Regions from separate parts of the Vibrio sp. AH4 genome, predicted to be linked through region 1. Evidence: predicted binding sites of a transcription regulator. Region 1 holds the regulator's gene; each other region holds the start of a gene.
The links. The regulator PurR, encoded in region 1, represses purine synthesis genes. The targets are predictions, from matches to a motif close to TNANGNAAACGTTTNCNTNA.
Positions count from the first base shown of each region.

Region 2: MKA69_RS09435 (inosine/guanosine kinase) is a predicted target of PurR. The motif match lies at 1,906-1,925, and genes of this name have one in related genera.
Region 3: purT (phosphoribosylglycinamide formyltransferase 2) is a predicted target of PurR. The motif match lies at 3,160-3,179, and genes of this name have one in related genera.
Region 4: MKA69_RS15845 (formate--tetrahydrofolate ligase) is a predicted target of PurR. The motif match lies at 1,892-1,911, and genes of this name have one in related genera.

Region 1 is NZ_JALAIV010000001.1:2,650,465-2,655,077, reverse strand. Features, by position in the region: gene MKA69_RS12175 (TVP38/TMEM64 family protein) at 1-563, opposite strand, end outside; gene MKA69_RS12170 (TfoX/Sxy family DNA transformation protein) at 845-1,432, opposite strand; cyclic di-GMP riboswitch class I at 1,547-1,632, opposite strand; gene purR (HTH-type transcriptional repressor PurR) at 1,791-2,801, opposite strand; gene torD (molecular chaperone TorD) at 3,157-3,816, opposite strand; gene torR (two-component system response regulator TorR) at 4,041-4,613, shown strand, end outside.
Region 2 is NZ_JALAIV010000001.1:2,000,757-2,005,369, forward strand. Features, by position in the region: gene hflD (high frequency lysogenization protein HflD) at 1-597, opposite strand, end outside; gene mnmA (tRNA 2-thiouridine(34) synthase MnmA) at 621-1,736, opposite strand; gene MKA69_RS09435 (inosine/guanosine kinase) at 2,001-3,305, shown strand; gene MKA69_RS09440 (H-NS family nucleoid-associated regulatory protein) at 3,361-3,768, opposite strand; lysine riboswitch at 4,172-4,354, shown strand; gene MKA69_RS09445 (Na+/H+ antiporter NhaC family protein) at 4,470-4,613, shown strand, end outside.
Region 3 is NZ_JALAIV010000001.1:2,106,654-2,111,266, forward strand. Features, by position in the region: gene MKA69_RS09900 (phosphoribosylglycinamide formyltransferase) at 44-823, opposite strand; gene MKA69_RS09905 (thiopurine S-methyltransferase) at 1,163-1,819, shown strand; gene purT (phosphoribosylglycinamide formyltransferase 2) at 1,916-3,091, opposite strand; gene MKA69_RS09915 (AEC family transporter) at 3,244-4,119, opposite strand; gene cdd (cytidine deaminase) at 4,278-4,613, opposite strand, start outside.
Region 4 is NZ_JALAIV010000003.1:623,191-627,803, forward strand. Features, by position in the region: gene MKA69_RS15845 (formate--tetrahydrofolate ligase) at 114-1,862, opposite strand; gene mscL (large-conductance mechanosensitive channel protein MscL) at 2,094-2,504, opposite strand; gene elbB (isoprenoid biosynthesis glyoxalase ElbB) at 2,756-3,406, opposite strand; gene MKA69_RS15860 (hypothetical protein) at 3,411-3,587, opposite strand; gene yjjG (pyrimidine 5'-nucleotidase) at 3,788-4,462, shown strand; gene MKA69_RS15870 (TrmB family transcriptional regulator) at 4,569-4,613, opposite strand, start outside.

The DNA.
Region 1 (4,613 bases):
GAGATGTCAGCCAGTTGAGTACCTGCATTGAGATAAACCGCGGTGCCAGGCAGCATGCCTAATTGGCTGACCCAGTAGTAACGCCAAATGGAAATTGGCGTGAGCCCCATGACTAAGTTAATCAAAAAGAAGGGAAAAATGGGAATTAAGCGTAGCGAGAGCAGATAAAAAGCCCCATCCCGTTCGACACCTTGGTTAATGGTTAACAGCTTATCGGCAAATTTAGCTTGAACCCAATCGCGCAATAAAAAGCGGCTGCTGAGAAAGGCAAGTGTTGCACCAATCGTACTTGCAAAAGAGGCGAGCAGCAGACTGAGCCAAAACCCAAACAGTGCGGCACCCAATAGGGTGACGACAGTGGCACCGGGGACCGAAAAGGCTGTCAGTAGGACATACAATACAAAATAGATAAATGCGGCTTGCACAAGATGTGCATCAATGTAGTTTGCCAACTCGGCTTGCTTGGCTTTGGCGACATCTAACGTGAGATAGTGGCTAAATTGTGTCACCAAGATCGCCGTTATCGCGATCAAAATAAGGGCAATGATGAGCTTTTTGTTCATGAGCGGTACCTAGTCAGCACTTTGATATTGAAGCTTTTGATGGTGATAAATGGAATACCTTATCCCTTAGTCATGAAAGCGATTGCCTCAAGACTTGGGTATAAGTATATCTACTCAAAATAAATTCGCCCGATTGGTGTGAACAAGGGCTATGAAGTAGAAGACAGGGGATGCAGCGTATTTCTTTCAAAAAAATAACGCGCCCGAGTGGACGCGTTATCAGATTTTACTCAAGGTATTCATACAAACTCGGCGAGGAAAGACAGACTCAAAACGAGAAATCAAAGGTGTCTTAGTAGTTCGTCACGACGATTTTGTGGGATCACTGACCAATGTTTACCTTCGATTGCTCCCTCTAAAGCCCATAACAGCTCAAGGCTAACCTCTGCCGAATGGGTACGTTGAATGGCTTTATATGCTTCAACAGAACCGAAAGAGTGCAAAGACTCGACGCTTTCGATACCGGCTTTCTTGAGCATTCTTTCCGTTGCTAAACGCAAGTTGGGAAGATCTTTCAAACGGTCAGGCTTTGCTTGTGCTTGTGTTTCACGTTCGGTCTTAGCGACCTCAAGCGCAATACGAGCTTCACTTAAGATAGAGGCTGGATTACTCCAACAATCATCAGGTAGAGCGTAGTACTTAGTCACGACAGGAAAGCCACGTTTTTTATAAACATAAGGTTCATAACCTTGCTGTTTGAACTTTTCGATTGTGGCATCGTCTGCACGGATGTGCAGCGTATCGTTAACCACAAGCGCAAACATAGTTTCGTCGACGAAAATACCAAAGCCACCAAACATTGAACGAGATTTCACACGTCCTAGCTGCTCAAAGAGCCGCATTGAATCTTTTAATACTGGTTTATCCATGCTGTTAGTCTCGGAGTATTGTTACATACGCCACCAAATCAGGTCCGAGAAAATTAGCAAAATCATGCAACTGCCGTGTCAATGATGAGTCAACATAGTGTATGCATTTTTGCCATCGGTAACCCCGCTACCTACCTATGTTCTGGTTTAGGCCGGAGGCTTTGCGTCCCACTCTTTCGAATGGTTTGCCCTGTGCGTGACATTTTTCCTGATAAAAAATAACCAAACTTGGGTCATTCTCACATACTGATATTTCAATTGTGAGAATGAGCCATGTTAATAATACTCGCTCTACATTAGTTTTGTCATATTTATGTGACAAGCTTTCAAATATAGGCTCTGTGAATTGTCAAGAAAGTTAGGATTTTGTCAAGTCTTTCACAGTGTCGCGTTCGACGATCTCAGGATGCATCTCGAAAATTCGGCGCTCGTGTTCTTTATCTTTAATACGCTCTAAAAGAATTTCGAACGCATTTTTACCCACACGACGCTTAGGTTGGTGCACGGTGGTCAGTGGTGGAGAGAAGTATTCGGCCAGTTCGATATTATCGTAACCAATCACGGATATTTCTTCAGGAACACGAATTCCTTTTTGTTGCAAACGGCTCATAAGACCTAATGCCATGGTGTCGTTGAAGCAGAATACGGCAGTTGGACGCTTATCCATAGCAATGATTTTGTCGGCAGCAAGGACTGCGGTATCACACTCAAAATTACCTTCTAGAATCCAATCTTCATTCACGGGTAAGTGCGCTTCAGCCATCGCTCGGCGGAAACCTTGAATACGCTCTTGGCAAGCGGCTTTGACAAAATGACCACTTAAACAGGCAATGTCTGTGTGTCCACGATCCGTCAGATATTTGGTCGCGAGATAGCCACCTTCCTCTGAGTTATCGATGATTTTATCAGCGTGCGACGTTTCTGGACCCCAATCCATGATCACTTTTGGAATGTCTTTGTGAGCGTCGAGCATTTCCTGCAGCTCTTGAGTCAGGTCTGAACACATGACTAAAATGCCATCCACACGTTTTTCGGCCAGCATGCGAATGTAATCACGTTGTTTTTCATAGATGCCGCCCGTGTTACACAGAATCAAGGTGTAGCCTTGACGGTAACAGTAGCTTTCCACACCATCGATCACTTCAGAGAAAAACAGGTTTGTTGATTGAGTCACTAGCATGCCAATAGTGCGTGTAGTGTTGCACTTCAAACTACGTGCGACCGCACTCGGTGCATAGTTGAGTTGCTTAACCGCTTCCATCACTTTCTCTTGGGTGGTTTCTGCCACAAAGCGAGTTTTGTTGATAACGTGAGAAACGGTAGTGGTAGACACGCCAGCAAGGCGCGCTACATCTTTAATCGTAGCCATAGAGTGTTCCTGTCGATGACTGCTGATGCCAGCGAATGTTATTGGTTAATTAAATCAGCAGAAGTAAGGCGAGACTGAGCGAATCTTCACACTCTGTGCGGCGAGGAACCACATATACCGTACGTAAAGCGCTTCAATCATTATGCCTAAAGTAATAAAAATACAAAAACCGCCAAGAAACAGCGGTTTACATTTTTATTCGTTTTTATCGTTTGCGGGTGGATTTTAGACTGCAAATGTATCCACCGCAACGAAATTCATTCATCAAACTTTAAGTTCTTTCACAATTGATTTGTTTATGCCCCTGACTTTTTGCAACAGCAAAGTGGGCAGCTTAAAAATCGCTACGTTGTGATTAAAGACTCTGGCGAAGCTCATCAATGTAACGTTGATCTTGTTGTAAAAAAGCCAACGTTAGTCGAGCCGCCGCCGAGTAGAAACCAAATGCGTCAAACTGTGTACAACGTTCAACAAAAACGGATAACCAACTCAATAAGTGTTGAGCAATAAAATCAGATTGTGCTTTGAGAGCGGAGTTAACGTCAGAGCCTTCTTGATTCGGGTTATTGCTGATAACAAGATGCGCAAGAAAGTCGAGTTGAATCGCGAGATGGTCGGCGGGCTCATTAAGGTTCGGATCCACATTCACGTTATAGTGGCTCAGTAACTCACGCATGAGTTGTGCCGGTTTGCCATTGAGTAACCCTTTGTCAGTGTAGACAGAGGCATAGGGTAGCGCTGAGTCACGATCGGACTTTAAAAATAGATCACAAAAATCAGCGGCAAGTTCCAGTTGTGCATCTTGACGATCTTGCAAGCGATTGAGTGCATCAATCAAATGTTTCACTTCCGTCGCTAAGCTTTCTTCATCGGCTAGTCCGGTTAAGAAAGTACGGATTTCAGCTGAGTGATAGTGTGCGATATCTTGTTCAGTCAGCTCTTTAAAAAAGAGACTCGACAGCCACCAGTAAATTTCTGCGCGTTTTTCATTGAGGATATTCAGTTCTTGGATCATGTTTGCACTCCCAATCGATTGACGCTTAGTCTAAACCATAAAAATGAACAGCTATCATGCAAGATATGACAAGTTGTGAAAAGAAAAGAACACGTTGTTAATCTGTTAAATAAAGCTTGCGTTGCATCAAGGAAAAGTGGGGTTTCTCACGATATTCCTCGAATTATTAACAAATGTGAATAGAATGAGTGAGCGATAAATCCCGTTATTTAAAATGGTGCACTATGAGTTATCACGTACTTGTGGTTGAAGATGACCTCGTCACCCGTAGTAAGTTAAGCGGTTACTTTCAAAATGAAGGTTACCAAGTAACAGAAGCGGAAAGTGGCGCACAAATGAGAGAAGCACTTGAGCTCAATGACATTGATTTAGTCTTGCTAGACATTAACTTGCCTGGTGAAGATGGATTGCTATTGACGCGAGAGCTGCGTGGCCAGTCGGAGATTGGCATTATTTTAGTGACAGGACGCACAGACAGTATCGATAAAATTGTTGGCCTTGAAATGGGTGCTGACGATTATGTGACTAAACCTGTCGATTTACGTGAGCTACAAGTTCGAGTGAAAAACTTGTTGTGGCGTATTTCGTTGGCTCGCCGCGATAAATACAGTGAGAAGACAGACGATACGTTGGTTTACTTTGGCGAGTGGACATTCGATATACAGCGTCGTGCTTTGAGCCGTAATGGTGAGCCGGTTAAACTCACCAAAGCAGAATACGAGTTGTTGGTTGCACTTTCCTCTTATCCTAATCAAGTGCTGAGCCGTGAGCGCATTTTGAATATGATCAGCCATCGT
Region 2 (4,613 bases), 650 kb from region 1:
CTGCGCTTGTTCGATCATCTTTTTACGACCGAAAATCAGGTGACGACGGCGTCCACCAACCTGACGCCACAATACGGCGCAGCGGATCCCTGATAGGAGTAGGGCGCGCACTTTGTGCTGGTTAGCGGTTTGCTGTAATACGGTTGGAGTGCCAGTGACTTGAATGCGTGGGCCAATCGGGCTAATCACATCAAGGTAAATACTGGCGAGGTTACTGATCATCTGATCATCAAATAAGTCAAAATGCTCAAGTTGTCGCTCAATCATTTGAATGCGGTCACCGAGTTGGCTCATCGCGTCACGGCGGCCACTCAACTTACGTTCAAGCGCCATTAGGCTAATCAGATAACGGGTGATTTCACTGCCCGTTGGAGTGCTGTCAATCCCTTTGACCAAGCACTCCAAACCGAGTTTGAGTTGACTTTCGTGACCGAAGACTTCTAGCGTGTTACTTGGATTGGTACAAGTAATCGCTTTAAGCGACGTTTCAAACGCATCTGAATCACAGTGACCATTTTGGGCGACTTGTTGAACAAGTGCCACTGCCTGACAAATGCCAGCGAAAGCGATGGTACGGTCGTAAATTGCGTTAGCCACGTAAATCTCCTAAATATCGACTATCAAATGCGTTCTTCGATGATGCCGCCACCAAGGCAGATTTCACCTTGATAAAATACGGCGGATTGTCCCGGAGTCACAGCCACTTGTGGCTCGTCAAACATCACTTTAATTCGGTCATCACCAACGGGAACGACGGTACAAGCGATGTCACTTTGACGATAGCGGGTTTTTACACTGCAACGTACAGGCTCAGTGATGGGGGTACGGTCAACCCAATGCAGTTGTGCCGCGACCAAACCATGAGATTTGAGCAGTGGATGATCGGCACCTTGTACTGCGATGAGCACATTGCGTTTGAGATCTTTGTCCGCGACATACCATGGCTGTTCGCTACTCTCTTTCATACCACCAATGTGCAGACCTTTACGTTGTCCGAGCGTGTGGTACATCAAGCCTTGGTGCTCACCAATCACTTTCCCTTCGGGGGTTTCAATTTTACCCGGTTGGGCTGGCAAATAGCGAGATAAGAAGTCAGTAAATTTGCGCTCACCGATAAAACAGATGCCGGTAGAATCTTTCTTTTTCGCCGTGATTAAACCTTGTTCTTCCGCAATGCGGCGTACTTCTGGTTTTTCGAGCTCCCCAACGGGGAATAGGCTACGCGCTACTTGTTCGTGGCTCAGCGTATAAAGGAAGTAACTTTGATCTTTATTGTTGTCCAAGCCGCGCAGCATTTGCGGTTTTTCGCCATTGTGCGGGAAAGTACGGCGCACATAGTGCCCCATAGCAATATAATCGGCATCCAACACTTCATCGGCAAATTCTAAGAAGGCTTTGAATTTGATTTCTTTGTTACACAGAATATCTGGGTTTGGGGTACGTCCGGCTTTATATTCAGCAAGGAAGTATTCAAATACGTTATCCCAGTATTCCGCAGCAAAGTTAATGGTATGCAGTGGAATGTCGAGTTTGTCACACACAGCCTGAGCATCGGCGAGATCTTCTGCCGCAGTACAATACTCTTCGTTATCGTCTTCTTCCCAGTTTTTCATAAACAGGCCTTCCACTTGGTAACCCTGTTGCTTGAGAAGATAGGCTGAAACTGAGGAATCAACCCCTCCAGACATACCGACAATCACTTTCTTTTGGCTGTTTGCGCTGTGCTCTACAGACATCACTTTTCTACCACTTGAGGAACTTGGACGAGGATTCTAACAGAAAGAATTTTTCGAGGACAGATCCGAGACGGTAATCACACTTCATCGAGCCTTAAACAAATGTTGCTAAATCATTGAATCACTTGTGCTCCAAGCGCTAAAGATAGGGAGTGAAATAAAATCATCACCATGCAAACGTTTGCTATTTTTTCCTTTGTTGCTGCACTAAAAGGTGCGCGGTAGAATCGGCGCTCCTTTCATCCCAGAAGCCTAGTAACCCTTATGAAATTTCCTGGCCAACGCAAATCTAAGCATTATTTTCCGGTTCACGCGCGTGACCCTTTAGTGATTCAAGCGCAAGAAAATAAGAAGATGTCGCGCACTCATATTATCGGTATTGATCAAACGTTGGTGGATATTGAGGCCAAGGTGGATTCCGATTTGATTGAGCGTTATGGCCTGAGTAAGGGACACTCATTAGTGATCGATGATCAAGCGGCTGAAGCCTTATATAACGAATTAAAAGATCAGCGCTTAATTACTAATGAATATGCAGGTGGAACCATAGGGAATACGCTGCACAACTATTCAGTGTTAGCCGATGACCGCTCAACCCTACTGGGTGTGATGAGCCAAGACATTAAAATTGGCAGCTATGGTTATCGTTACCTATGTAATACTTCTAGCCGTATGGATCTGAATTATTTACAAGGTGTTGAAGGTGCAATTGGGCGCTGTTTTGCGCTGATTACCGAAGATGGTGAACGTACTTTTGCGATCAGCGAAGGTCAAATGAACCAATTACACCCAGACAGTATTCCTGAGAAAATATTTGCCAGTGCATCTGCATTAGTGATCACCGCTTATTTAGTTCGCTGTAAAGAAGGCGACCCGATGCCAGAAGCGACAATGCGCGCCATTGAATATGCCAAAAAATACGATGTTCCTGTGGTATTAACCCTAGGAACCAAATTTGTTATTCAGGATGATCCTAAATTCTGGCAAGACTTTTTACGTGATCATGTCACTGTCGTTGCAATGAATGAAGATGAAGCATTGGCGTTAACCGGAGAAAGTGATCCTCTAGCTGCGTCTGATAAAACCTTGGATTGGGTAGATTTAGTGTTATGTACTGCTGGCCCAGTTGGTTTATTTATGGCCGGATATACAGAAGAATCCGCCAAGCGTGAAACATCACTCCCATTATTACCAGGTTCAGTAGCGGAATTTAATCGCTATGAATTTAGTCGCCCTGCACGTAAAGACAGTTGTATAAACCCGATTCGTGTTTATTCACATATTTCACCGTACATGGGTGGGCCAGAGAAGATAAAAAATACCAATGGTGCGGGTGATGCAGCATTATCGGCCTTGTTACACGATATGGCTGCCAATAAATACCACAAAGAAAATGTACCTAACTCAAGTAAGCATCAACATGAGTTTTTAACCTATTCCTCTTTTTCTCAAGTGTGTAAATATTCAAACCGTGCGAGTTATGAGGTGTTGGCTCAACATTCTCCACGTCTTTCACGTGGTCTTCCCGAGCGGGAAGATAGCCTTGAAGAGGCTTATTGGGAAAGATAAAGATAATAAAAAGGCTCCTTTGGGAGCCTTTATCATATTCGTTTGAAACGCTGAATTAGAGAGCAAACTCTTCGAGAGATTTGCCTTCATCCAGTGCTTTTTGAATAGCAGAAGGAGTACGGCCTTGACCTGTCCAAGTCTTTTCTTCACCGTTGGTGTCAATGTACTTGTATTTTGCAGGGCGAGGAGCACGTTTGCCTTTTGCTTTCGTTTTTGTTTCACCAGACAGCGCAGAAATAAGCGCTTCTAGATCAATACCATCTTTAGCAATTTGCTCTGCAATCGCGGCTAATTTCGCTTCTTGTTCTGCACGAGCAGCAATTTCTTCCGCTTCGGCTTCTTTACGCTCTTCAACAACTGTAGTGAATTTATCTAAAGCTTCTTCAAGTTGCTCAATAGTCAGTTCGCGTGCATAAGCACGTAGGCTACGAATATTTAATAAAGTCTTAGTGATTTCCGACATTACCATTTCCTGTTCACAATTTGGATAACGAGTTAATACTAAACCTAGCTTATTATACTGACAAGTTTTCGCTGCAAATATTAAGTCAAAATAGTAAGAAAGTAAAAATATAAAGTTTATTTATATTGGCATTTCCTAGTTTTTGGAAAATTTACACAAGGCATATAAAAGTAACTGCAGAAAACTTATCACACAGATAAATAATATTAGACCTATATATCAAGGTGTGAGAATTTTTTATGAAATAGGTATCAATGGTATGGCTGATTTGTGAGCTGTGCCACTTGTTTTTCTCACCTATGCCTAGTTGCATTGATATTTTTGTTAAGTAAAATGTTTCTTACCTAATGCGAAAAGCGGGCTGAACTTGATCCAAATGAGTTGGAATAGTCAGCCACGAGGTTTTCGCTGTAGAGGAGCGGTTACGAAGAGTATCCACAATTAGGGTGATGCCTATGAGTTGTGGAGAAAGGCGTTGTCGCCGAAGTCAGTTTGCCGATCAAAGCAACTGGCTGGGGTTACATCAAATAGGTGTAACACTGCCATAGTCTATATTGTTGTTAAACTATGGAGCGCTACTGTAGGGTTGGGTGAAGTGTTCGCTTCCCTTTCGCTTAGTTCAACATAAATTAAGTTGACATGAAGTCACTTAGTTTGTCTGCAGTAGATCTCTAACCATTTTTTACTGGTTTAGGAAGATCATGAATTTAATCGATTTTGCTTCTTCGCCGTTCTCAGTTGTGCCACCTCTTGTGGCGTTGAGTCTGGCTATCATTACTCGCCGCGTATTACTTTCTCTCGGTGTGGGTATTTTCTTAGGTGCTTTACTGTTGGCTGACTATTCG
Region 3 (4,613 bases), 540 kb from region 1:
TTGAAAGCGCAGCCTGAGCGTTAGGCGGCTGCGCTTGTATGTTTTAAGCGGCTTGAATGTGGGTTGTGATGTAAGGCTGCCAAGCTTGTTGGTAGAGATCTCGTGACGTTGAGCGTATCTTGGCAATTTGAGCCAATTCCCATTCGCTTAAAGCACGCTGCTCTTGGCGAGCGGTACGCTCAATATTTTGTATTTGCTCATACAGTTGATGCTCAGCACCACTTTTGACTTCAGCAATCGCGGCTAAATGAAACTGAACTTCCGCGATGATTTTAGTTTTAGGCAGTTGAACTAATACGTTGAGATCGCGATACCCCGACTCCGCAGGATTCTTGAAGCGGTTCTTCACTTTTACAATGGTTGCTTCTCGGTTCAAGGTTTCGTAAGCGGTCACCAGGCTCGCCACATCATGGGCAACAATAGTCGCGCGTGCTAAATCCGTAATACGTTCCGCTTGTCCATCCAGTTCCAACGCCACTTTTTCTAATGCACGTTGGTGAGATTTGGCTCCGGCGAAATACGCTTGAGTGCCTGTAAGTAGGGCGGTGCTCTTACACAAGGTTTCTAATTCGATTTGGGCTTGGTGCGCTTTACTGTAGAGCACGTCAAAATCTTGGTAGGGCTGGGTGATGGGAGCGTTCTGGCTAGAAATGCCGTACAAACCACTTAAGCTGTGACGAAACAGTTTAGAGCTGACTTCATTTTGTCGTGACTCTTCACGATTATCTTCTGTTGAACTTGAGATTAATGGAACGGCTGCCATAACGGGAGCACGGCTTAACAGCAATAGCATCAGTGCTGTGGTACGTAGCAATAGACTCATTCACTCTCCTTAGCTTGCGCTGTAGGGTCAAAAAGTGGACCTAGAAGGCGTTTCCTGACAGTGCAATTCAAGTTGGTTCAATGTGTTCAATTCCATTCACTATGATCAATGGGGACGCCGATTGCTGTTTCCAATCAAATCCACCGCGACACTTTGTAAGAATTTGTTATCCATCACATAACATCGACATAGAGTCAGACTGCGTCTTTTAAGCGGAGTTCCATCTCCACGCGTAAGTAAATGTAACGGTATAGAGGCCATCAATGGGACAAATTCGTGCTACCGAAAATGGGGCAGATCCGCTACTCTTGGCTGTTCTCAAAAAGACAGGAGTAAGAGATGCGAGACCCTGAATTCTGGCATAACAAATGGGCAGCGAATCAGATTGGTTTTCATCTGGAAGATGTGAATCCGTTGCTGATCCGTTTTTGGGGAGAAACCATGCCGGAACGTGATGATAAAGTTCTCGTTCCTTTATGTGGGAAGAGTGAAGACCTCATCTGGTTGGCCAATCAGCATGACAGTGTGCAAGGGGTTGAATTAAGCCAAATTGCGGTACGTTCTTTCTTTGCCGAGCATTTTTATACCCCGACGGTGACACGACTCAATGCGCAACATGAGTTGTGTCAGTTTGATGAGCTAACCATTTTTACCGGCGATTTTTTCACGGCTCCTGTTGAATCAGTGGACTTGGTTTATGATCGTGCGGCGCTAGTAGCATTGCCGAAAGAGATGCGTGCAGAGTATGCGCAGCGTTTACTACAACTGCTTAAACCGGGTGGACGAATTTTGCTAGTCAGCATGGATTATGTGCAAACTGAGTTGCCGGGGCCTCCATTCTCGGTACCTGAAGCCGAAATCCGCACCTTGTTTACCGATTGTGAGATTCGCCGAGTTTACCAAGATACCAGCATCGATCCGCATCTGAATAAGCGGACCCCCGCGGGCTTAAGCCGCTTTGCTGAAGAAGTTTGGGTAATTGAAAAAGGCGAGTGAGCTTTACACGAGGTTTGGCTCTGTTGAGAGTGAAAAAGCGCGCTGAAAGAGCGCGCTTTTTGTTGATGTTCATGCCTTATAGAGCGATGAGCATGATTAATAATGGATCTTCACGGCTTTTGCACACTCAATCGCACGCTCAGTCGCTTCTTGCGTGGTTTTGCCACGGCTTAATGCAACACCTAAGCGACGACGACCCGCGATATCGGGCTTGCCAAATAAGCGTACTTGGGTGTGAGGAATGCTTAGGGCGTCATCAAGCCCACTGAACTGGATATTCTGTGATTGGCCTTGGCCGAGGATCGCCGCAGAAGCTGATGGGCCATATTGCACGATTTGACCAATCGGTAGTCCGGTAAACGCGCGCACATGCAAAGCGAATTCAGAGAGCTCTTGAGAAATGAGCGTGACCATGCCGGTATCGTGTGGACGAGGGGAAACTTCATTGAAGATGACCTTGTCACCTTTCACAAACAGTTCAACCCCAAACAAGCCGTATCCGCCAAGCGCGTTAACAACTTGCTCTGCCACGTATTCAGCCGCTTTGATGGCATTCTCTGACATCACTTGCGGTTGCCATGACTCACGGTAATCACCATCTTCTTGGCGATGGCCAATTGGGGCGCAGAAATGTACGCCATCCACCGCGCGCACGGTCAGCAGTGTGATTTCGTAATCAAAGTCCACGAAACCTTCCACAATCACTCGGCCTGCGCCACTGCGTCCACCTTGTTGAGCATATTGCCAAGCCGCTTCAATCTGCTCTGGCGTGCGAATAACACTTTGACCCTTGCCTGATGAACTCATGACAGGCTTACACACACAAGGTAAACCAATCGTTTCTACCGCCGTGGCAAAGCTTTCGTAGCTGTCTGCAAATTGGTATGGCGACGTTGGCAAGCCTAGCTCTTCAGCGGCTAAACGACGAATGCCTTCACGGTTCATGGTTAGGCGAGTCGCATTAGCGGTAGGCACAACATTCAAGCCTTGCGCTTCTAATTCAACCAGTTTGCTGGTAGCAATTGCTTCAATCTCGGGTACGACAAAGTGAGGCTTTTCTAAATCAATCACTTGCTGCAGAGCATCGGCGTCGAGCATGTCAAACACATGGCTGCGATGGGCAACCTGCATGGCAGGCGCATCGGCGTAACGATCACAGGCGATCACTTCGAGGCCAAGACGTTGGCATTCAATCGCCACTTCTTTACCGAGCTCACCAGAACCAAGCAAAAGCACTCGCGTTGCGTTATCCCGAGTCGCTGTCCCAAACATAGACAATCCTTATAGTTATTCAGTCAACATTAGCAAAAAACAGCGGCCATGATACTGGAACAAAGCACAAAAGAAAACGTTTGCTTCCCGCTATAGCCCGTCAGATTAGCTCTTATTGACGTCAAGTTGATGACAGTTTTATGGCGGAAAAATTAGAGTGAAAGCGCGATAAACAGCAAGATAGGCAGGCTCAATAAGCTGAAGAAATTACCAAACAGCACCATAGCGGCAACTTGCGTGGGCTCGATGTGATAACGCTCGGCAAACAGGTAGTTCATCACCGCCGGCGGCAGCATGGTAAACAGCACCATCATTTGCAGTTGTAGAGGGGGCAGGGGAATGAAAAGATAAATCACCACAAACGCACAAGCGCCAGTAAGTAAAGATTGCATCGTAGAAATGATGCCCACTTTCAGGCCCTCTAAGCGCAGATTGATCATTTGCGATCCGAGTGAAAGCAGCATCACCGGAACGGCGGCTTGCCCGAGTAAAGCGGTGGCGTTGTATAAGGGAGACCAGACAGAGACTCCGCTCAGATTGAGCAGTAAAGCCAGCGAAGAGGCTAAGAATACTGGAGCGCTCAACACGGTTTTTAACACGCTACCTTTGCTGAGCATGGCAACGCCTAAGCTAATGTGCAGACACATTGAGACGACGAATAGCAGTACGGCGGAGGGGAGTGCGGTTTCGCCAAATGCATAAGTAAAAAGTGGAATCGCTAAGTTGCCGCTATTACGAAACATGTGCAGCGGAGCCCATGTTTTAAATGACCAGCCGCCCAAACGGCACGCGATGAGCATCAAAAGACCGGGTAATAATACGGCCACCAAAGCGGCGAGAAGTAGCGGTGTTTGCTGCGTATCCAATGGCATACTGACCAGTGAGGAAAATACCAAGGCCGGTACAAAGGCATCCATATTGATACGATTGATTGGGCGAAAATCTGGCTTGAGCCAAAGCCCAATCAGATAACCAATCAGCACCAAGCTGATGACCGGAAAAAGTATCGCAACGATTTGTTCGAACATAGCTTGCGAGAGATGCGTGTAAAAAGCGCAAATTATCAGGCTTTATTCAGAACGTCATGGTAGGTGATGGAAAAATGTGCGCACGACAGCTTTCGCAAGCGGTTTAGCAAAAGTGTTGGTACAAAAAAGTGAAGAGGCCAGCGGCCTCTTCATTCGGTTTACAGTGAGAGATAAGAAAGTGGGATATCGGGATTGATCACTTCCAGCGTTGCTTGAGTATCGGCAAGATGGCTGATTTTGCCGGTTGCACTCTCTACCAGAGCGGCGGCTTCAATATCCTCGAATGATTCACCCATCATCATCGCTTGTGCTAAGGCCACTTGTAGCGGTGGCAAGCTTGGGTTAAATGCAGCATTTTCGGCATACGCGCCAAGGTAAACTGCACCACTGCGCATTTTCAGTGCAACCCCACTGAAGTTTTGGGTATAAGGTGAATGGCTGATGTTCATCGCACGCAGAGCTTGTTGGATCAACTCTTCATCATCGTTAGTGGT
Region 4 (4,613 bases), on a different contig from region 1:
GAGTTATAGAAAAAGAACGACAAAGCGGATCAGAAATTTCATTGCAGGAACGACTTTTATTTGAAAATGACGCCGTGAAGCAAGTGACAACACGGCGCGAATAAGAAATGCGATTAACTGAGGCCGATAATATTGCCGTTGTGATCCAAATCGAGTGACATAAAGGACGGTTTTTCCGGGAGCCCCGGCATGGTCATCACACTGCCACACAGGGCGTAGACAAATTCTGCACCTGCACATAAGCGCAGTTCACGGATCGGTACGATAAAATCTCGTGGAGCCCCTTTAATCGCGGGATCGGTGGAAATAGAAAGCGGTGTTTTGGCCAAACAGACTGCGAGATGATCAAAGCCTTGGGCTTGCAGTTTTGCCAATTGCTGAGCGGCTTTATCACTCAGGTCAATGTCGGCTGCACCATAACCTTTCATCGCCACGGCTTTGAGTTTTTCATCCAATGGTATGTCTGAATGGTAGAGGGGGGTAAACGTCGCCGGATTTTGACACTGCTCAACCACTTTTTCGGCAAGGAGTTGGGTGCCTTCGCCACCTTTGGCAAAGCCTTCAGAAATGGCTACGGATACACGATTGGGCAGGGTTTCAATCAGTTTCACCAACTGTGCTAATTCTTCGGCACAATCTTGTGGGAAGCGGTTAATCGCCACCACGGCAGGCACACCATACTGGTTAACGTTATCAATATGCCATTTCAGGTTTTCAAAACCGGCTTGCAAAGCAGTGCTGTCTGGCGCGAAGAGGGTATCCGGTACGGCTTGGCCGGGACGTAAATCATACAGGCCTGAATTGGCTTTTAAACCGCGTAAGGTGGCAACAATCACCGCACAATCTGGGGTTTTACCAGAAGCTTTGGCTTTGATGTTACAGGCTTTTTCAAACCCCATATCGGAGCCAAAACCGCCTTCGGTCACGGTGTAGTCTGCCAAACGGGTGGCAATTTCATCGGCAATGATCGATGAGTTGCCGTGTGCGATATTGGCAAATGGGCCTGCGTGGATCAGTGTTGGGACGCCTTCTAACGTCTGCATCAAGGTCGGCTCAATGGCTTCTTTCATGCTGACGGCCATTGCGCCGGCCACTTTCAAATCTTCGGTGGTGACCGGATTACCGTCCAAATCATAAGCCAACACTACATTACCGATACGGCGACGCAAATCGCGTAGATCGGAGGCGAGAGCCAGAATCGCCATCAATTCGGAGGCGGCAGAGATATCGAAACCATCGTCGCGCTCATAACCATTAATATTTTTTCCGGGTTCATTACGGCCGACCGTTACCATACGCAGCGCGCGATCGTTATGATCCATCACGCGTTTCCATACGACCTGTTTGGGGTCAATCCGCAGTGCTTGCATGCCTGTGCGGTGTTCGAAATCTGCATAGCCAAGGCGCTGCTCGTGATAAATTCGCGCATCAATCGCAGCTGCCGCAAGGTTGTGCGCTGCCGTTACGGCATGAATATCACCAGTTAAATGCAGATTGAGTTCTTCCATCGGCGCAACTTGTGAATAACCGCCACCCGCAGCGCCACCTTTTACCCCAAAAATCGGCCCCATCGAAGGCTGGCGAATGCACGCCATGACCGAGTGATTAAGTTTGGCCAACCCTTGTGCTAAACCAATCGTGGTAACGGTTTTACCTTCACCCAGTGGTGTTGGGGTAATTGCGGTGACCAGAATGAATTTACCTTTGGGTTTATTGGCCAATCGCTCTAGACAATGTAGTGACACTTTGGCTTTATGCAGTCCATGGCTTTCATACTCATTCGCGAGTAATCCTGCTTTTTGAGCAATGGTGTCGATCGGTGCTAATGGTGTAGCGCGGCAAATTTCAATATCTGGCAGCATAAAACCCTCATCTAGAGCTGTAAAAATGGTGGGGCAAACGTTTGCGCGCAAATCATATCGATTAATTGTAGCTTGTAAAGATTCTTATGGAGTGAATTCTGCGAGCGAGTGGGATTTTAGCGGATTGCTGATTTTGATCAATTGAAGCACACGGTTTTTACTACTTTTTGCCGTATGAATATGGAAAAGGCGCTCAACCGAGCGCCTTATATAGAGGGTTACCGTGCAGCATTATTTATCTTGCTGAGATTTCAGCAAGTCACGAATCTCTGAGAGTAATTCTTGATCTTTCGTTGGCGCAGGTGGGGCTTTAGGCGCTTCTTCTTCCTTACGCTTCAAGCTATTGATTGCTTTTAACCCCATGAAAATAGCGAACGCGATAATCGTAAAATCGACCACGGTTTGGATAAATTTGCCGTAGGCAATCACTACAGCTGGGGCATCACCTTGCGCGGCAAGTAACACGAAACTCAGATCGCTAAAATTCACACCGCCTAAAATAATACCGATTGGCGGCATAATGATATCGGCCACGAATGATGACACTATTTTGCCAAACGCTGCGCCAATAATGATACCGACAGCCATGTCGATCACATTGCCACGAGATGCAAAAGCCTTGAACTCTTTCAGTAAGCTCATTGGGTTTTCTCCAAAATTTGGATTAAAAGTTAAAGTTAAAAGGGTAACGGTATCAGGAGAACCAAACGGTCTTTTGCTGCCTGTTACGTTATCAAGGTTATATTGGCTTCAAGATTATGGCAATTAGGCTATTTGGAATTTCTATAAAACTATCACTATTAATAGCTTGGTTTTATTTGTGGGACAAATGCTGATGATAAAAATAAATGCCCACGTGAAGTGGGCATCAAAATCGGCAGCGTAATACAGCGCTAAGCCAGTTGCAGTAGACGTTCGACAAGTTTTTCTATTCCGCTCGCCGCTTGGGAAATATTCTCCGCCAACATGTAAGCGGGAGTGGAAAGCACTTTGTGCCTTTCATCAAATACAATACCTTCCACTGGGCAATCCACATGCTGTCCACCTAACTGATTAAACGCAGTTGCGGTACCGTGATCATTGCCTATTGTGCCTTGTGCGGCTTCGCCATAAATCATTGGAATGATGGTCGGGGCAATACAGATATAACCCGCAGGTTTTTGCGCATCCGCAAAAGCAAGGCAAGCGGTGGCCACATCAGGGTTGATACTGCATTGTGCGCCTTTGACCGCAAAGTCGGTGAGATTTTTCGCGGCTCCAAATCCGCCCGGTAGCAGAAGTGCATCAAATTCATTCACATTGAGTGTGGCTACATCTTGGATGTTTCCGCGCGCAATGCGGGCCGATTCCACCAATACATTGCGTGTTTCTGGCATCTCTTCACCCGTGATGTGGTTAATGACATGCATCTGCTCCACATTCGGTGCAAAGCAGTGCCAACTGGCTCCTTGTTTCTCGATGGCATGCAGCGCAAGCACCGATTCGTGGATCTCTGCTCCATCGAAAACTCCACAGCCACTGAGAATAACCGCGACTTTCTTCATGACATTAATCCTCCATAGATTGCTTATGCGCCTTAGACGTGTCGGTGAGATGGTCTTGAGCCATCGAGGAAGGAGTGTCATGCTCCGCGCCATCTTCTGCCGCTGAATACTCTTCCTGCTCGGGGTAATGTTTGACCACAAACGGGACCAACATCACTGCTGACGGGAAAAAACGCTTCATAACCACTCCTTCTGCCGTTCAATGTATCGCTTCACGCTTCTTTATAAAAAGAAATCTCGGGCTACTTTTTGCGCTAAGTCACCGAATCGAACACTTGGCAGAAATAAAACACACATTTGTTAGTGGATTAACAAAATGATAACCATGTTCATTCGCTGCGAAAAACACTACACTGTCGGCCTGATTTTAAGGAGATCATCATGAAGTACGATTGGATCTTATTTGACGCTGACGAGACCTTGTTTCATTTCGATGCTTTTAAAGGAATGCAGCTGATGTTCGCACGCAAAGGCGTGGAGTTTACCGAACAAGATTTTCACCAATACCAAGAAGTGAATAAACCGCTGTGGGTGGATTACCAAAACGGCGATATTACCGCCGCGCAGCTGAAGCATACGCGCTTTGCGGGCTGGGCTGAAAAGCTTAATACCACCACAGCCGAGCTTAATAGCGCATTCTTGCAAGCTATGGCAGATATTTGCACCTTGCTACCGGGTGCCATGGAGTTGATGCAGGCGCTACAAGGTAAAGCGCGTTTGGGCATTATTACCAATGGTTTTACCGAACTACAAGATGTGCGATTGGCCAAAACCGGCATGACCGACTTTTTTGATCATATAGTGATTTCCGAGGAAGTTGGGATTGCGAAGCCGGATGCTGGGATTTTTGCCCACGCACTAGAGCGTATGGGGAACCCTGCCAAAAGCCGAGTGCTGATGGTAGGGGATAATCCACATTCTGATATTCTTGGTGGTTTGAATTTTGGCATCGAAACTTGCTGGCTCAATGTGCATCAGCACCCGAAACCAGAAGGCATTACGCCACATTACGAAGTGACTTCACTGCATGAGCTGAGAGAGATTTTGTTGGCGTAAGATTGCCAGATGACTTCGTTTTTGCAGGTCAATCTCTTGTATCGATAAAGTCAATCTCTTGTATAGATAAAAAAGGCGGGATCCTATCCCGCCTCAGTTTTTCCACTTATGCTTTTATTTGAGCTTGTAAGCTTAAGCGGTCATCAATCAC